DNA from 4 places in the Nonomuraea sp. NPDC003201 genome. Region 3 is predicted to be linked to each of the others. Evidence: riboswitches for the same ligand, from Rfam matches in the RefSeq annotation. Region 3 holds a riboswitch; each other region holds the start of a gene.
What was found. Region 3 has a riboswitch for cyclic di-AMP ahead of ACWDX9_RS30150 (hypothetical protein). Riboswitches for the same ligand answer to the same signal wherever they lie in the genome.

Region 1 (4,513 bases), on a different contig from region 3:
CCCCTGGCGCAGCCGCTCGACGGCGACCTTCGGCGTGTACGGGCTGCGTACCAGCGTGTCGGTCATGTCCCTGCCCCCGTGATCGCGGCCACGATCTCCTCCTGGGAGGCGGTGGCCGTGGTGAACTCGCCGGCGTTGCGGCCCAGCCGCAGCACCACCACGCGGTCGCTCACCGCGCGTACGTCGGCGAGGTTGTGCGAGATGACCAGCACCGCGAGCCCGCGCTCGCGCAGCCGCCCGATCAGCGCCAGCACCTGCGCCGTCTGCTCGACCCCCAGGGCCGCCGTGGGCTCGTCGAGGATGACCAGCCGCGGCTCGCCGATGAGCGCCCTGGCGATGGCCACCGACTGCCGCTGGCCGCCCGACAGCATGGCGACCGGCACCCTGATGTCCCTGATGCGCACGTCGAGCTGGCCGAGGAGCTCGCGGGTCGCGCGTTCCATGGCGATGTGGCGCAGGAGCGAGCCGCGGCGGCGCTCGGTGCCCAGGAAGAGGTTGGCCACGACGTCGAGGTTCTCGCAGAGCGCGAGGTCCTGGTAGACGGTCGAGACGCCGAGGGCCTGCGCGTCGTGCGGGTTGGCGATCCTGACCGGCGAGCCGTCCACGGTGATCGTGCCGGCGTCCGGCGTCACGACCCCCGAGATGGCCTTGACCAGCGTGGACTTGCCCGCGCCGTTGTCGCCCATGAGGGCCACGACCTCGCCGGGGCGCAGGTCCAGGCGGGCCCCGTCGAGCGCCTGGACCGCCCCGTACCGTTTGGAGATGTCTGTCGCCGAGAGCATCTACTCGATGCCCTGCTTCTCGCAGGCGGCCTTGACCTCGCCCGTGCAGAGCTGGGCGGCGGTGTAGAAGCCGTCCTTGACGATCGTGTCCTTGACCTTGTCGGTCGTGACGGGGATGGGGTCGAGGAGGAACGCCGGGATGTCGGCCGTGCCGTTGTTGACCTTGGCGGGCGCGGTGGGCTGCTCGCCCTTGGCGACCGCGACGGCGAGCTCGGCGGACTTCTCCGCCTCCGCCCTGATGTCCAGATATATGGTCATGTACTGCTCGCCGGTGAGAATGCGCTGGACGGCGGCCAGCTCGGCGTCCTGGCCGGTGATCGGCGGGAGCTGCTTGTAGCCCGCGCGCTTCATGGCCGCGATCGCGCCGCCCGCCATGCCGTCGTTCGCGGACAGCACGCCGGTGATGGTGTCCTTGCCCAGCGCGGTGATGGCCTGCTCCATCTCCTGCTGCGCCTTGTCGGGGCTCCAGTCCGGCGTGTCGAACTCCCTGCCGACCTTCACCTTCCCGTCCAGCACGCTCTTGGCGCCCTTCTTGTAGTCGGCCGAGCTGGGGTCGGTGGGGGAGCCGTGGATCATCACGATCTGGCCCTTCGCCGCCGTGCCCCTGGCGGTCATGGCGTCGAGCAGGGCCTGGCCCTGCATCTCACCCACCCGTACGTTGTTGAACGAGACGTAGTACGCGTAGTCGATGCCCGAGATCAGCCGGTCGTAGGCGATGACCGGGACCTTCTTCTGCTTGGCCTGGTTCACCAGGGGAGCCACGGCGTTGGCGTCCACGGCGTCGAGCACGAGCACGTCGGCCTGCTGGGTGAGCGCGGCCTCGACCTGTTGCTGCTGCTTGGGGGCGTCCTGCTCGGCGTTGCTGTAGAGGATCTTGCAGTCGGGGCAGAGCGACTTGACCTTCGCCTCGAACAGCGGGCGGTCGAACGCCTCGTACCGGGTGGTCTTGGACTCGGGCAGGAACAGCGCGATCGTCTTGCCGCCCTGGCCCTGCGTGGTCGTGGTGGTGGCGCCGGTGCTGTTGCCGGTGTTTCCACAGGCGGCGGCCAGGAGGACCGCCGCGACAGGGATTGATCGCCATGCTCGGTGCATCGCACTTCGTCCTTCCGGATGTGCCGCCCCTGTGCTTGGTAAGAAAGGTAATTTACTATCAGGCGAGTTGGCTAGGGTTTGCTTCTTCAAGGGAGGGTGAGATGCGGGGCGACCTGGGTAATCCGCGGCTGCTGCGAGTGCTGAACGAGCGCCGCCTGCTCGACCATCTTCAGGAGCACGGCCCCGCCTCGCGCGCCGACCTCGCCAAGGTCACCGGCCTGTCGAAGCCCACGGTGTCCGCGGCCCTGGCCGGGCTGGAGGAGGACGGGCTCGTTCACCTCGTCGGCGAGGTCTCCGGCCGCCCGGGGCCGGTCACGTCCCTGTACGACGTCAACGCCGCCGCCACCCACGTCGCCGGCGTCGACATCGGGCGTGACTGGATCAGGGTCGCCGTCGCCGACCTGCGCGGGAAATTCGCCGGCCGGAGGGACGGGCGCAACACCGCCCTCACCTCCGCCGAACTGGCCGTCCTGGTCGGACAGCTGTGCCGGGCCGCCGCCCGCGAGGCCGTCGTCGACTGGCCCGCCATCGCCTGCGCCGTCGTCGGCACGCCCGGCGTGTACAACCCGGAGCTCGGCCGCCTGGAGTTCGCCCCCAACCTGCCCGGCTCCGACCTGGCCGAGCGCCTGCGCGCCGAGATGGAGGTCGACCTCGTCATCGAGAACGACATCAACCTGGCCGCCGTCGGCGAGCACACGCACGGGGCGGGGCGCGGCAAGTCCAACTTCGCGCTGGTGTCCGTCGGCACCGGCGTCGGGATGGGCATCGTGATCAACGGTGAGCTGTACGTGGGCGCCCGGGGAGCGGCGGGGGAGGTCTCGTACGTGCCCGCGACCGAGGACCCGGCGCCGCCGGCGGGCGACGCCCTGGCCCACGGCGCCACGGAGGCGGTCGCCGCCGCGCCCGGAGTGGTCCGCGCGGCCCGCGCCGCCGGCCTGAGCCTGGAGACGGCCAAGAAGGTCTTCGCCGCGGCGGCCTCCGGCGACGGCGTGGCCCGCTCGGTGGTGGAGGCCGAGGGGCGCCGCATCGGCGGCCTGCTGGTGGCGGTGGCCGCCGTGCTGGATCCGGAGGTGATCGTGCTCAGCGGCGGCGTGGGCCGCAACCTGGACCTCCTGGGGGAGGCCATCGAGGCCCGCATCGCCGAGCTCGGCCCGCTGCGGCCCTCGGTGGTGGCCAGCACGCTGGGGGACAGCGGCGTCCTGCTGGGCGCGGTGGCCCACGCCAGGACCCGTGCCTGGGACCTCATCTTCGACGCCCGCCTCCCCTGACCGTCGCGTGGGGAGGCGGACGCCGCGGCCTCCTACAGGGTGGCCGTGAGGGTGGTGGGTGTTTCGTCGCGCTGCTCCTGGAGCTTGGACCAGAGCCGTACGCCCTTGCGGTCGGGGCGGACGCCACCCACGAAGGAGTCCCTGCGCCAGGAGGTCAGGCGCTCTTCCTTGACCACGTCACCCGTGTGCGGCGAGTGGACCATGTAGCCGGGCCGGGAGATCATCCCGACATGCCCGAGGCCGTGGAAGAAGACCAGATCGCCGGGTTTGAGGTCCTGCCAGGCGATCTTCTTGGTGAACGCGCCGTACTGTTCGGCGGCGGTGCGGGGGAGTTCGATTCCGGCGTGCTCGTACGCCCTGAGCATGAGCCCGGAGCAGTCGTAGCCGCTCGGGCTGGCGCCGCCCCACACGTACGGGGTGCCGCGCTTGCTCATGGCGAACTTGATGGCGACCTTCCAGGCGGGCTTCGGAGCCTGTTTCTCCTGGATTTTTTTGATCTGGCCGCCGGTCAGGGTGGTGAGGTCGTCGATCTTGGACGAGGCATGGGCGGGGGAGGCCAGCATGAGCCCGGCGGCGCCCGCCGCCAGGACAATGGCGATTCGAGACAGGGGTCTGTCCTTCCATAAGGCCGGCCGGGTTAGCTGACGGGCTCGGGCCTGGAAGTAGCCCTACGGCATGGGGATGCCGACTCGCCCCAGGGGGAATGTGGGTCCCCGGCTCCACGCAACGGCGCGCGGATTAGGCTGGTCGGTGACTTTAACGAAACGGTCAAAGAACCGCAATACCGGACAAAGGGGGCGTCCGAAAGATGAGATGAAGTGTTCGTCAGCCGAGACGACGCGGTAAGGTACCGCCCATGGAGTCGCGTAACATCCGTCTGGCCGTCATCCCCGGCGATGGGATCGGCACCGAGGTCGTGGCCGAAGGGCTCAAGGTCCTGGAGGCAGTGGGCACGAAGATCGAGCCCACTCACTACGACCTGGGAGCCGCACGCTATCACCGTACCGGCGAGACGCTGCCCGACGCCGTGCTCGAAGAGCTGCGCGGCTACGACGCGATCCTGCTCGGCGCCGTGGGCGACCCCAGCGTGCCGCCGGGCATCCTCGAGCGCGATCTGCTGCTGCGGCTCCGCTTCGAGTTCGACCACTACGTCAACCTGCGCCCGGTCAAGCTGTTCCCCGGCGTGGAGACCCCGCTGGCCGACACGCCGCCGGAGAACATCGACATGATCGTCGTCCGCGAGGGCACCGAGGGCCTCTACGCGGGCACCGGTGGCGCCATGCGGCGCGGCACCCCGCACGAGATCGCCACCCAGGAGTCGCTCAACACCGCCTACGGTGTCGAGCGCGTGGTGCGCTACGCGTTCGAGAA
Region 2 (4,513 bases), on a different contig from region 3:
GAAGTGCTGCGCGTCATAGCCGACCGGGTCCGTAGCGGCAGCCGTCCCGGCGCCCGCCAGGACGGCCACCGGGTGGCCCTGGCCATCGAGGGCGGCGGCATGCGCGGCACGGTCTCCGCGGGCATGGCCCTGGCCCTGCACGAGGCCGGCGCGGCGCACGCCTTCGACGCGGTCTATGGGGCATCGGCCGGGGCCATCACCGGGGCCTGGCTGCTGAGCGGAACCCCCGAGAACCTGACCGGCTGGGCCGAGCCCGTCTACGCGCGAGCGATGATCCGCCCGTCCAACCTCCTGCGCGGCCGTCCGATGGTCGACGTGCGGAACCTGGTCGAGTACCTGTACTGCGAAGTGACCCGGATGGACTTCGACGCGGTCCTGACCAACCCCATCGAGTACCATCCGCTGGCCACCGACGTACAGACCGGGCAATCCACCGATCTGCGCCCGCATCTGACCGGTCCCGTCGAGCTGCGGCTGGCCCTGCGGGCCAGTGCCGCACTGCCGTTCCTCGCCGGTCCGCCGGTCGAGCTGGCCGGGCGGCTCTTCTACGACGCGGGACTCGCCGAGTCCATCCCGTACCGCACCGCCCTGGCGCAGGGCGCCAGCCACGTCCTCGTGCTGCGGTCCCGTCCCGCGCCTTCGGCCGTGGCCGGAGCACCGGCCGCGCGACCGTCCTACGGGACGCGCCTGATCGCCGCGACCGTCCTGCGGAGCTACCCGGAGGCACTGCACCGGAGTTTCTCCGCGCGCGACCACCGCTTGCTGCACGACGACACGCTGCTCGCCCGGTACGACCGGCCCGTGCCCCCGGCGACCCCTCCACCCGCCGACGGCCAGGCCGCGCCCGATCCGGCGGTGCTGTCCGTGCGCCCCGCGCCTGACTCCCCGCGCATCGGCCGCCTCACCCGCGACGGCAAGCCCCTCAAAGCCGCGCTCGAAGCCGGCCGCGCAGCCGTCAACCTGCTGCTGCAACCGCTCGTCCGGCCGACCGCCGCACCATAGACGCGACCCCGCCACGCGGTCGTAACGGGCGCCTCATGAGGATCTTGCCGTGAGGTGACTCAAGGAGAACTCGGTTCCTGATCCTGGCGTTGCGGACGATGGGGATCTCGTGCCCGTGATCCGCTCCGCGCATGTACAACAGTGCCTATGAAGGATGACGATGACCTCCAGGCGCAGGGAGAGGATCTTTCGGCTGTCGTCACGGCGGTGCTGACCGGGTCGCGGCTGTTGGTGGCGGTCGCGGTGAGGTCATTGGGGGCGGTCGGGGACCGGGTCACGTTGCCGCAGTTCAGGATGCTGGTGGTGCTGGCCGGCCATGGTGAGACCAAGCTGGTCACGATGGCGGAGCTGCTGGGTGTCAACTCCTCCACGGCGATGCGGATGGCCGATCGGCTGGTGGCGGCCGGGTTGATCGTACGGGAGGTCAATCCGCACAACCGGCGCGAGAGCCTGATGCGGCTGACGGAGGAGGGACGCCGCATCGTGGACGAGGTGACCGCGCGCCGCAGGGAGGAGATCGGCGCGATCGTGGCGCGGATGTCGGCCAGGCAGCGCCGGGCGCTCATCTCGGCCATGAACGCCTTCAACGAGGCGGGCGGCGAGCCACCCCTGGACGTGCCGAACCCGCTGGGCTGGTCCGCTGTCTGAATCGCTCACGCGGCGCCCGGCCGCCGTCGGGCTCCCTCCTCGGTCGTCAGATGGACGGGGTGGGGAAGCTCTCGGGTGTGGTCAGGCCGGTGCTCTCCAGGAGGCGCTGGTGGTTGAGCACCGCGGCGTTGGCCTGTTCGGAGAAGCGCCGCACCAGGGTGTTCTGCGTGGTGCCGCGTACCGTGCCGATCAGGGTGAAGATCTGTCCGTGCGCCAGGCGCAGCCATTTGACGTACGTCTTGTCATAGGCGGATCCTGACCTGCCGGAAATATCCGTCATCCAGTCCTGCTGCTGAGGCGTGGGCTTCACCGGCAGTTTGACCTTCAGCCTGGCGGCCACGTCGCGAACCTGCCCGTCGAGCATGTCGTGCTGAGCCGCGATCTCCTTGCTGACCTGGCGGACGCGGGCGCTGTTGGCGCGCTGTATCGCGTCCTGGGCCATGGGCATCTCCCACAGGCTGGCGAGCCGGACCTTCTTGATGAGCTCCTGGTCGGCCTCCGACAGCGGTCCCCACTTGGTCTGCCGCGTGCGGGACTCCGGCTCGTCCTCCACCGGTTGGACGGTGGCTGCGTCGGTCGGTTCGGTCTCGACGGCGGTCGGCTCGGTGCTGGGGCCGGCGGTTGGCTCGGTGCTCAGGCCGGCGGTGTCAGAGACGGGCGTCGGCGTGTAGCCGGCGCAGGCGGTCAGAGTGCAGAGGGCGGCAATGCCGCAACTGATGAGAGCGCGACGGCTGTTGAGGAGTCGCATACGCCGTCATCCCCTTCCGGTCCCTTGGACGCGGCCTTCGTGAGTGGCGCCGGTCACTGTGGGATACGCGGGAGGGCGCGGGAGTGTTCATGGCATTGTGCAAGATTTGCATGGGGCAAGACTGCCGGGGTCCACGTTCGCGGCTGAGCCGCTGCCCGAAGCGGTCTTCACCGGTGTCATCCGTGGACGGCGTCCACCGCGTGCTCCTCCGGGCCGAGAGCAGCACGCGGGGCGGCGTCCACCCGATCGCGGTGCGGACCCGCCGTGTGGGCTCAGGCAGTGGGGCGGCCCAGGCCGCGCAACTGGTCGGCGGTCAGCGCGGAGACGTTCTGGTCGACAGGGACCTCGGAATACTGGTGGATGGCCCAGGACTTCCAGTCGGCGGGCGGGGTGATGGCCCCCTTGGCCTTGCTGTAGTGGGCGACCCACAGCGGGTACTCGGACAGGCCCTTGCCGTACTTGTTGGCGAAGTTCCAGCCGCTGTAGAACATCGGGGTGATCCCCGTCTTGTCCTTCACGTACGACAGCCACGTCTTGGCCCAGGCGTTGACCTCGGCGACGGATCTGCCGTTCGCGGTCTCCAGGTCAAGGACCAGCAGGTCGCCGGCCTTGGCCGGCTGCGAGTTCACCACGGACAGGAAGTGCTCGGCCTCCGCGATGGGATTGTTGCGGGGATGGCCAAAGTGGTACGCCCCGCGCACGATGCCCTTCTTGCCCAGCTCGCGCCAGTGCCTGGCGAATGAGGCGTCGCGGAAGGACGTGCCTTCCGTGGCTTTGATGATGCCGAACTTGGCCGGGCTGGCATTCCAGTCGTACAGGGGCTCGTAATTGGAGATGTCCAGGCCGTAGATGAGGGGTCCGGCTCCATGACGAGTTCCCTGCACCGGGCTCTGCTCGGTGGGCGATGCGAATGCGAAGGTGGCGATGGCGGCGGTTGCGGCGAGGATCGCGACGGCGACAGCGAAGCTGACGTACTTGGTGAGGAGATCGCGGTGATTCTTGAGGATGTAGGCGATTGTGGCAAGCCGGGGCTTGGACATGAGGCATTGACTCCTTGCTTCCATACCGCCTACCGGGTTAGCTGACGGGTTCGGGCCTGGAAGTGCCCTACATGGCGCAGCCTGGGCTGGCGTCCGATTCACCCCAAGAACGTGGGTCCCCGGTTCCGCGAGGCGCGGATTCGGCGGCCGGACGCTGTCCCCGAAGGGCTTCTTCGGGCAGCGCGCGGTCCGGTCAACGAAGCGGCAACGATGCGGTGAAAGGGCGCCACATCCGTACCGCAACTAGGCAAAAGATAGACATATATCCATAGATGGTGCAAGTAGCGCAAATCTGATTCGCGGGTGTGGGCGACTGGGCGGCGCTGAAATGCCGTGCCTATAGGGATTCTGGCACTTGGCAAAAAATCGGGGGCGTCGCTTCCGGGCCTTTATGATCTCGGCACAGGTGGGACAGGCCATTCATGCGTTGCCATTGTGACCAAACGCCGTCCCACGGGTAATCGTGACTCCAGCCCCGTCGTTTGACCTCCTCGACGCCGTCGGGCACGCGGGAGCCGGGCAGGCGGGCTGACTCCAACTCTCCGGGGGTCTGCACGTCGATCGGCCCCGGCGGATCACCGGATCGCGGCAGGCGTCCCGGTGTGTCGCCGGGGCCGAGGGTGGTCAAGAGGGTTCCTCGTCGGGGGTGGTGATGGGCAGGCCGGCGCCGGCGGCGTGGGAGTAGGCGTCGTCGATGTGGACCACCTGGCGACCGCTGCGGGCCAGCAGGCTCGCGGCCGCCGCGGCCCGGTAGCCGGTGCCGCAGTGCACCCACACCGTTCCCTCCGGCACCTCGGCCAGGCGCCCCGGCAGCTCGGGCAGCGGGATGTGCAAGGCGCCGGCCACGTGGCCGGCCCGCCACTCGTTGCCCATCCGCACGTCCAGGACGGTCGGGCCGCTGACTGGTTCCCCCGCACGGGAGATGGCCGGTTCGTCCGCGCGGGCGGCGGCAAGGTCGGCGAAGGTCGCTGTGGCCAGGTCGGCGATCAGGTCCGGGTTGTGCCCGGCCCACTGTTCGACGGAGCCGGTCGAGGCGGCGGCCGGGCGGTCGATGCCGATGCGGGCCAGCTCGCGC
Region 3 (4,513 bases):
CGTCCTTCTTCACGGCCTTCTGCATGTACGCCGGTGTGGTGTTCCTGCCGCGCTACTTCCAGCAGTCCCTCGGCGTCAGCGCCACCGAGTCCGGGCTGAGGATCTACCCGATGACGCTGGCCATGGTCCTGGGCAGCGTCGTCATGGGTGCGCTCATGTCCAGGACCAGGGTCTACAAGCCGTGGCTGGTCGCCTCCCCGTTCCTGCTCGTCGCGGGCACCCTGCTCTGCCTGAACCTGACCGCGCACACCGACGGGCTGCTGCTGGCCGGCTGGATGCTGCTGATCGGGCTGGGCATGGGCCCGATGCTGTCCGGCCTGACCGTGGCCTCCCAGCAGTCCGTCGAGCCGCAGTACATCGGCGTCGCCTCCGCGAACCTGACCTTCTTCCGCCAGATCGGCGGCTCCGTGGCGCTGGCCGTCGGCGGCACCCTCTACACCTCGACGGTCACGGCGGACGCGCCCGTGCACGGCCTGGCCGCCGCGCACGCCTCCGCCGCGGCGGCGGTCATCCCGTCGCTGGGGGTGGCGGGGGCGCTGCTCGCCCTGATCGCGCTGGTGGCGATGCCGGCCAGGCGACTGGAGGTGCCCGCCACGCCGCAGAACAGGGTTGAGGCCAGTTTCGCGTCATAAGCGGCGCCATGCGAAGCTGTGATAGTCCCCAACACCATGGAGGTCCTCATGGCGGAAACACCGGAGCCGGAAGTCAGCGAGACTCCCGAGGACGAGATGAAGCGCAAGTTCCGCGAGGCGCTGGAGCGCAAGCGTAACCAGCACGCGGACTCGGGCGCGGGTGGCAAGGGCGGCGACCCATCGAAGATCCACGGGACGCATGGTCCGGCTGCGAGTAAAAGATCGTTCAGGCGCAAAAGCGGCGGCTGAGGCCGGGAATTTCAAGGGGGTACGGCAATGCCGTGCCCCCTTTCTCTATGCCGGAGGCAGGTAGATCTTTACACCGATTCATGACGAACTGTTTGTGTTTGTCCGGAATACGTGGTTAGAGTGATGCCCACTTACCAGCCGGTGGCGTGGACCTTACCCCAAAGGGACCAGCCGGCTGGCGCCGAATCCCGAGCACTCGGGAGCCGGGGACCCACCTCCCTGGGGTGAATCCGACCACGTGTCGGTAGGGCATCTCCACGTCCGAACCCGTCAGCTAACCCGGTAGGCGAGATGGAGAGGACGAATGCACAACTTGAATGATCACGTAGCACATCCATACAGCGTGATGACGACCGCCCTCTGAGCGGTCCCTTCCTCAGGCTCGTTTCGCGCTCCGCGTAGCTATTCCCCTGTCAGGTGCTTTGCCCTGCTACGCCCTTTTTCAAGTGAGCGCAACCTCCCTGCCCCCTCGCGAAGGACTGTACTTTTCATGTCTGCACGATCTTGCCTGCGTACCCTCGCTTTGCTCACCGCCTCCACCGTCGGCGCGCTCACCATCGCCGGCACCGCGGCCCACGCCGACTCCAACACGGACGAGAAGGTCCTGCTCAAGGGCTCGACCACCGCTTCGTACTTCTGGGACGACTCCTCCGGCCGCGCCGGGGACACCGGTCTGCCCGCCAGTGGCAAGCCCATGCAGAAAGGTCTGGCCGCCAGCCCGAGCTGGCCGCTCATGACCGAGGGATACGTGATTCACGACGGCAAGAAGCTGCCCTTCTTCGTCGGCGACCGCGGCCCGGGCGTGCCCTCCAACAACGGCGTCATGCTCGACCTGGACGGCAAGACGTTCGCGGAGCTGACCGGCGGCTCGTTCAACATGGAGACGCTCGGCGTCGACGGCGTCGGCGGCCAGGGGCACATCAAGGTCGACTACGTCATCACCAAGTGGGGCAACGGTCCCGGCAAGAAGAACTACCCGGTCCCGTTCTCGACCGGCGCCTGGTCCGAGCGTGACAACAACCCGGCTGAGCCCCCGGCGGCCGGTGTGGCCGTGCCGCCGCCGGCGCGCGCGGCCGGAGAGTGGAGCGCCGGCACGGGCGCCGTCGTGGCCAGCGCCGTGGCCGCGGTGGGCGGCGGCGTGGTGCTCGCCAGCGACCGCGTTCGCAATCTTCTCAAGGGCTGAACTTTACTGACCTGGACCAGAATGTCATTCTGGTCCTCGTGACCACCCGCGTAGCCGCGAACGGCATCGAAATCGCCTACGAGAGCTTCGGCTCGCACGAGGGGCGCCCCCTGCTCCTCATCATGGGGCTCGGCGCGCAGCTCATCCACTGGGATGAAGGGCTCTGCGCGCTGCTGGCGGACCAGGGACACCACGTCGTACGGTTCGACAACCGCGACGCCGGTCTCTCCACACACTTCTACGACAAGGGCGTTCCCGCGATGGGGACGCCCTCGCCGTATCTGCTGGACGACCTGGCCGACGACTCGGCGGGACTCATGGACGCGCTGGGCTGGCCGGCCGCCCACGTGGTCGGGGCGTCGATGGGCGGCATGATCGCCCAGGCGCTGGCCATCCGCCACCCGGACCGGGTGCTGACCCTGACCTCGATCATGTCCACTCCCGGCCCGTCGGCGGCCCCGCCCACCGAGGCCGCGCTCGCCACCCTCATGGCCGCGCCCCCCGCCGACCGCGACGCGGTCCAGGCCCAGGCGGTGCGGACCTGGTCGGTCATCGGCTCGCCCGGATACGAGCTGGACCGCGAGCGGATCACCCTGCTGGCCGGACTCGCGTTCGACCGCTGCTTCGACCCCGGCGGGACAGCCCGCCAGCTCGCCGCCATCATGGCCTCGGGCGACCGCACGACGGGGCTCGCCGGGGTGCGGGTGCCCACGCTGGTGCTGCACGGTGAGGCGGACCAGCTCGTCCCGGTCGCGGGCGGCCAGGCCACGGCCGCGGCCGTGCCGGGCGCCCGGCTGGTGACCTACCCGGGCATGGGCCACGACCTGCCGCGCCCGCTCTGGCCGTCCGTCGTGGCCGAGATCAGCAAGCTCACCGCCGCCTAGCCGAAGTGGGCACGGGTCTCCGCGAACGCCTGGTCCGTGCCCTCCAGCGCCCTGGCCACGTCGGCCTCCGTGTGCGCGGCCGACATGAACCAGTTGTGCCACGGGTGCAGGTAGACCCCGTGCCGCAGGCAGGCGTCGCTCCACCACATCGCGACGGAGAGGTCGGCGTCCCCGTCGAAGCTGAGCCACGGGATCGTGACGGGCCCCGTCTGGTTCACCACGAACCCGTGGGACTTGGCCTGCGCGTAAAGCCCCTCGCGGAGCTGCGTGCCCGCGCGTTCCATGGCGCCGATGCCGTCCGTGTCGCGCAGCGTCTCGATGGTCGCCTTGGCCGCCGCCATGGCGACCGCCGAGAACCAGAACGAGCCCGTCGAGTACAGCGTCTGAGCCGGTCCGCGCAGCGCGTCCGTGCCGGTGACGGCGGCGATCGGATAGCCGTTCGCCATGGCCTTCGACCAGGCGGTCAGGTCGGGCCGCACCCCGTACGGCTCCCAGGACCCCCGCAGGTCGACCCGGAACCCGGCCCGCACGTCGTCGATCACCAGCGCGGCCCCGAGCCGGTCGGCCAGGGCGCGGGCGCCCCGCGCGAAGGCGGGCTCCACCAGCTCCTGGTCCTCGAACGAGTCGTGCTTGAACGGCGTCACGATGATCGCCGCCACGTCGCCCTCCACGGTCGCCGCCGCGGCCTCCAAGGACTTGAGTGAGTTGTACGTGAACTCCACCAGGTCGGCCCGCTCGTTGGGCGTCGTGCCCGCCAGGGAGGGCGTGCACCAGGGGTCCGCCCCGTGGTAGGCGCCGTGCGCCATCAGGACCTTGGTCCGGCCGGTGGCGGCGCGGGCGACCATGAGCGCCTGCGTGGTGGCGTCGGTGCCGTTCTTGGAGAACATCGCCCAGTCGGCGCTGGGCACGGTGTCCACCAGCAGCTCGGCCAGCTCCACCATGATCGGGCCGGGGCCGTTGAGGCAGTCGCCGAGCGCGGCCTGCCGGGCGGCGGCCTCCTCCACGCGCGGGTGGCGGTGGCCGAGCACGACCGGGCCCCAGCTGCACATGAAGTCGATGTACTCGCGACCGTCCACGTCCCACTGGCGGCAGCCCTCGCCGCGTTCGAAGAACTGCGGGAAGCCGGGGGCGAAGAGGGCGGCGTTGAGGTGGCCGTACATGCCGCCGGGGACGACCTTCAGTGCGCGCTGACGGAGTTCTGCGTCGGTCATCCGAGAGTCCTTAGAGTCGAGTCGAGATCGATGAGGCCGGCGTCCGAGCCGAGCCCGGTGGCGACGCGGGCGGCGGTGGCCGTGCCCCAGCGGGCCGCGGTCAGCACATCCTGCCCGTGCAGGAGGCCCGTCAGGAACCCCGCGCAGTACGCGTCCCCGCAGCCGGTCGTGTCCGAGACGTCTACCTTGAGTGCGGGCACCGTCTCCGCGCCCTCCGGGGTGACCACCAGGCTGCCCGCCGCCCCCAGCGTGACGAGCACGCCGCGCGGCCCGTCGGCCAGCAGGGCCCGGGCGGCCTCGCCGACGTCGGAGGCGCCGGTCATGAGGAGGGCCTGCGACTCGTTCGGCAGCACG
Region 4 (4,513 bases), on a different contig from region 3:
CCGGGCTGGCCGTACTGCTGCGCCTGCCCGTAACCCTGCTGCCCGTACTGCTGCTGGCCGTACTGCTGGTCGCCGTAGCCCTGCTGTGCGTAGCCGGGCTGGGACTGCTGCTGCTGGCCGTAGCCCTGCTGGCCGTACTGCTGCTGGCCGTAGTCGGGCTGCGACTGGGGCTGCTGCCCGTACTGCTGCTGGCCGTAGTCAGGCTGGGACTGCTGCTGCTGCCCGTACTGCTGCTGGCCGTAGTCGGGCTGCGACTGGGGTTGCTGGCCGTACTGCTGGCCGTAGCCCTGCTGACCCGACTGCGGCTGCTGCCCGTAACCCGGCTGGGACTGGGCCTGCTGGCCGTAGCCGGGCTGGGACTGCTGCTGCTGGCCGTACTGCTGGCCGTAGCCCTGCTGACCAGACTGCGGCTGCTGGCCATAGCCCTGCTGGCCGTACTGCTGCTGGCCGTAGTCCGGCTGGGACTGCTGCTGGCCGTAGCCCTGCTGCCCGTAGCCCTGCTGGGACTGGGCCTGCTGGCCGTAGTCAGGCTGGGACTGCTGCTGCTGGCCGTACTGGGGTTGCTGGCCGTACTGCTGCTGTCCGTACTGGGGTTGCTGCTGACCGTACTGCTGTTGCTGTCCGTACTGCTGTTGCTGGCCATAGCCCTGCTGACCGTACGGGGGCTGCTGCCCATAGGCGTCGTCCGCCCGGTAGCCGATCACAGTCGCGTCCGGGTCGGGCTCGCCGGGGTGGCGGCCCTGGTTCTGCTGCCCGTAATAGGGAGGCGCAGAGTTGTCTCCGGATTCGTCCTGTGGATACGGCGGCTGTCCGGTGCTCACCGTGTCACCTCGCTTCGAGTGCGCATGTGGCACGTGTCAGGACACATGCCTGTGCTGCCCAACGTATCGACATAGGTATCAACAATCACCTTTCCATCTGGTCAAGGTCCACGTCACCCGATGTCAGGTGGAGCAGCATGCGGGTGTTTCCCAGCGTGTTCGGCTTGACGTGTTCAAGATCCAAAAACTCGGCAACACCCTCGTCGTACGAGGCCAGCAGTTCGGCGTAGACCTCAGGTGAGACCGGTGTGCCCTGAATCGGGCGGAACCCGAGTCGCGCGAAGAAGTCGACCTCAAAAGTAAGACAGAATACACGTCGCAGACTCAAATCCTTAGCCTGCTGGATCAGCGCGGAGACGATCCGGTGGCCGACGCCCATCCCCCGGCACTCGGGATCCACCGCCACCGTGCGGACCTCGGCGAGGTCCTCCCAGAGCACGTGGAGCGCGCCGCAGCCGACGACCTGTCCGCCTCGCTCGGCCACCCAGAACTCCTGTACGTCCTCGTACAGGGTCACCGTGGCCTTCTCCAGGAGCCGCGGCCCCGCCCCCGCGTAGGTGTCCACCAGGCGTCTGACCATGCGCACATCGGGCGTGCGGGCACGCCGGACCACCACCGCGGTCTCGGGCACTGTCAGCTCGGCCACCTGCTCCATGGTTCTCCAGGGTACAGATCTCATTACGGCTCAGCCCTAACTCCCATGTCTCGGCCCATCTTGTTACATCTCGTGGTCAGATCGGCACGGGACCGCGCGGCCAGCTCGCGCCCGCCGAAAGCGCGGACAAATAGGGCGTAGGGCCTCTTCTGCACGGGTGCCCACGAGATCACCTTGTGACCCTTCGGTTGTGAAACCTCTACAGACTTGGCAGTTCTGGTTGAGCACGAACCCGGAGTGCATTAGTGTCCAGCGACAATGTTTCCCGCGTGTCGCGCGGGAGGCACGCCCAATTCTCGCAAGAGAAGCCGGGGAACCGCCGGTGGCGACCTCCGACGCCACCACGGGGTGAATCCGAGTCTTTCGGTAGGGCTGCTCCGGCCCGAACCCGTCAGCTAACCCGGTAGGCGTCGACGAGAGGAGCTGGTTGGTGAAGCCCACGCTCAGCGGTGGGGGGAAGTCGGCGGGCAAGCACGCCCGCCCTCCGGAACGGGCCCGGCGAGCACGCCGCGTAGGTGTGGTGAGTCTCACAGTCGCCGCGCTGCTGTTCGCCATCCCCGTCGGTTCGGCGTCCGCGGATCCCGAGCCCTCGCTGAAAGAGCTCGCCGACCAGGCCACGAAGCTGCACACCGACATCGAGACGCTGACCGAGCAGTACAACGGCCAGCGGGAGAAGCTCAAGACCGCCAAGAAGGCCGCCGAGGCCGCGGAGAAGACGCTGACGAGCAGCGAGACGGATCTCGCCGCCAAGCGCTCGAAGGCTGTCGCGCTGGCCCAGAACGCCTACATCACCGGCGGCCTGAAGACCCTCGCCTTCGCCACCTCCGACGACCCCGAGGGCTTCCTCAACCGCGCGGCGACCTCGTACGCGCTGCAGACCGAGCAGGGCGAGGAGATCAACCAGCTCACCAAGGCGATGGACACGGCCACCCGCGCCAAGGAGAGCGCCACGGCCCGCATCGACGAGGTCCAGAAGCTCGTCACGGACCTCGAGGCCAAGCGCAGCAAGATCACCAAGCTGGTGACGAAGGTCGAGAGCAGCCTGTTCAGCCGGGCCCTGGGCGAGGCCGGGCGGCCCGGCACGCGGGCCGTGCGCGTCAACCTGCCGATCCCGGGCTCGGGCAAGGCCGCGGAGGCCGCGCGCTGGGCGCTCACGCAGCAGCTCAAGCCGTACGTCTGGGGCGCCGAGGGTCCCGGCTCGTACGACTGCTCCGGGCTCGTCATGGCGGCGTTCCAGCGGGTGGGCATCTCGCTGCCGCACTACACCGGCGACCAGTGGACGGCCGGCCGGCACGTCTCGCGCGAGGAACTCCGGCCGGGCGACCTGGTGTTCTTCTACAGCGACCTGCACCACGTGGGCATCTACATCGGCGGCGGCATGATGGTGCACGCCCCGCAGACAGGTGACGTCGTACGGATCGCGTCGATCGCGAGGCGGCCGTTCGCCGGCGCGGTGCGCATCGCCGACTGAGCCCGCACCCCGGCGGTCCGCCGCGGCTAGATCAGCTGGCGGCGGGCTGCCCAGGCCACGGCCTCGATGGCCGTGGCCACGCCTATGCGGTCGCAGATGCCGCGCAATCTTCGTCGTACCGTGCGCCCGCTGATATCCAGCCGCCGCCCAACCCGATCGACCGTGACTCCCTTGGCCAACTCCGCCAGCAGCGCCAAATCAGCATGGCTGAGCTCAACGCCTTCAGTGAGCACATCCATCGGGAGCCCTCCCCCCAACAGCAGAACTTGGACCTCACAGACGGGCCAAAGCCGCTCCTCGCAGACGGTAAACGCATCGTGGAAAGGTCGTCAAGCATGACAATCGCCGCACTTGACGAGCGCTATTGACATGATCCGCTATATATGACGCACTCGCGATATGTCAGAACGTAGAGTGATCACATTGGGGCTTCCGGAATGGCCCTGACCAGCGTTCCAGTTTTCGATCAGTTCGCCATGGATATTCCGCATGATCGATACCCGCGTTATCGCGGGACACGCGTCCGTGGCGCGATCTTTCCGGCCCACGGCAAGCCACCAATCGCTCGCTTTGTACTGCGCTCCCACCCGATCCGACAACCCAGGTCAGGCAGTTGATTAAGGCAATTGGATCAATCCGCTATGGCAATTGCCGCCACGGGTGCAGGTCGGCGGCCCGCCGCGTGGCGGGCGTCCTGCTCTGACCGCCGGGCCGGGCGGCCTCGTTTCCGGGTGCGCGTGCCCAGCGGGATCACAGGGGTGGCCGGGGCACCGCGGACGCTCCCTGACCCGCGCCTCCGCGACCTTGACGCGATGCTTACAAGCGGCTTCGGATCGGAAACCGGCCGGTCCGGAAGCCGGATTCGCGACGGCGGTGATCGCTCAGGCGCCGGCGGTGTCGTAGCGGTCCCTGGCGGCCTCGACGTCCTCCATGTGCGCCTCGGCCCAGCTCTTGATCGCGGCCACCAACGGCATCAGGCTCTCGCCCAGCGGGGTGAGCGTGTAGTCCACCCGTACCGGCACAGAAGGGGTGAGCGTGCGCGAGACCAGGCCGTCACGCTCCAGGCCGCGCAGGGTCTGCGTGAGCATCTTCTGGCTGACGCCCGCGATGCGCCGGGACAGGTCGCTGTAGCGGCGCGGGCCCTGCGACAGCGCGGTCAGCAGGAGGGTGACCCATTTGTCGCTGAGGGTGCCGAGCAGCTTCCTGGAGGGGCACTCGGCGAAGTACGCGTCGAAGACCTGCCTGGCCTCGTCCCGCTGCTCCGCCGCCGTCTTCGTGGCCATCCGCGCACCCCTTCCCGATCGCTGCTTACCAGGAGAGGGTAGAGCGCCCGGGGCGGGCGCTCCACGACGGCGGCAGGACGCGGCTCAGTGGGTGGGCTTGACCAGCGGGAACAGGATGGTCTCGCGGATGTTCTTGCCGGTGAAGGCCATGATCATCCGGTCGATCCCCGCGCCCATGCCCCCCGTGGGCGGCATCGCGTACTCGAGGGCCTGCAGGAAGTCCTCGTCCAGCTGCATCGCCTCGAGGTCGCCCCCGGCGGCCAGGAGGGACTGCTCCACCAGG

Region 1: it holds a riboswitch for cyclic di-AMP, as region 3 does, so the genes downstream of both, ACWDX9_RS19735 (C40 family peptidase) here and ACWDX9_RS30150 (hypothetical protein) in region 3, are expected to answer to the same signal.
Region 2: it holds a riboswitch for cyclic di-AMP, as region 3 does, so the genes downstream of both, ACWDX9_RS46100 (glycoside hydrolase family 25 protein) here and ACWDX9_RS30150 (hypothetical protein) in region 3, are expected to answer to the same signal.
Region 4: it holds a riboswitch for cyclic di-AMP, as region 3 does, so the genes downstream of both, ACWDX9_RS00890 (C40 family peptidase) here and ACWDX9_RS30150 (hypothetical protein) in region 3, are expected to answer to the same signal.

The regions. Positions count from the first base shown of each region.
Region 1 covers NZ_JBSFTC010000048.1:30,368-34,880, forward strand. The annotation lists gene ACWDX9_RS19715 (sugar ABC transporter permease) at 1-66, opposite strand, end outside; gene ACWDX9_RS19720 (ATP-binding cassette domain-containing protein) at 63-782, opposite strand; gene ACWDX9_RS19725 (sugar ABC transporter substrate-binding protein) at 783-1,874, opposite strand; gene ACWDX9_RS19730 (ROK family transcriptional regulator) at 1,976-3,142, shown strand; gene ACWDX9_RS19735 (C40 family peptidase) at 3,175-3,705, opposite strand; cyclic di-AMP (ydaO/yuaA leader) riboswitch at 3,754-3,897, opposite strand; gene ACWDX9_RS19740 (3-isopropylmalate dehydrogenase) at 3,999-4,513, shown strand, end outside.
Region 2 covers NZ_JBSFTC010000237.1:12,912-17,424, forward strand. The annotation lists gene ACWDX9_RS46085 (patatin-like phospholipase family protein) at 1-1,002, shown strand, start outside; gene ACWDX9_RS46090 (MarR family winged helix-turn-helix transcriptional regulator) at 1,150-1,650, shown strand; gene ACWDX9_RS46095 (DUF4142 domain-containing protein) at 1,697-2,398, opposite strand; gene ACWDX9_RS46100 (glycoside hydrolase family 25 protein) at 2,671-3,438, opposite strand; cyclic di-AMP (ydaO/yuaA leader) riboswitch at 3,450-3,594, opposite strand; partial or broken gene ACWDX9_RS46105 (rhodanese-like domain-containing protein) at 4,063-4,513, opposite strand, start outside.
Region 3 covers NZ_JBSFTC010000102.1:5,961-10,473, forward strand. The annotation lists gene ACWDX9_RS30140 (MDR family MFS transporter) at 1-632, shown strand, start outside; gene ACWDX9_RS30145 (DUF5302 domain-containing protein) at 681-881, shown strand; cyclic di-AMP (ydaO/yuaA leader) riboswitch at 1,051-1,185, shown strand; gene ACWDX9_RS30150 (hypothetical protein) at 1,372-2,064, shown strand; gene ACWDX9_RS30155 (alpha/beta fold hydrolase) at 2,103-2,948, shown strand; gene ACWDX9_RS30160 (aminotransferase class III-fold pyridoxal phosphate-dependent enzyme) at 2,945-4,159, opposite strand; gene ACWDX9_RS30165 (carbohydrate kinase family protein) at 4,156-4,513, opposite strand, start outside.
Region 4 covers NZ_JBSFTC010000001.1:184,987-189,499, forward strand. The annotation lists gene ACWDX9_RS00880 (RDD family protein) at 1-821, opposite strand, end outside; gene ACWDX9_RS00885 (amino-acid N-acetyltransferase) at 907-1,476, opposite strand; cyclic di-AMP (ydaO/yuaA leader) riboswitch at 1,753-1,901, shown strand; gene ACWDX9_RS00890 (C40 family peptidase) at 1,997-2,947, shown strand; gene ACWDX9_RS00895 (LuxR C-terminal-related transcriptional regulator) at 2,974-3,186, opposite strand; gene ACWDX9_RS00900 (winged helix-turn-helix transcriptional regulator) at 3,829-4,230, opposite strand; gene lysX (bifunctional lysylphosphatidylglycerol synthetase/lysine--tRNA ligase LysX) at 4,315-4,513, opposite strand, start outside.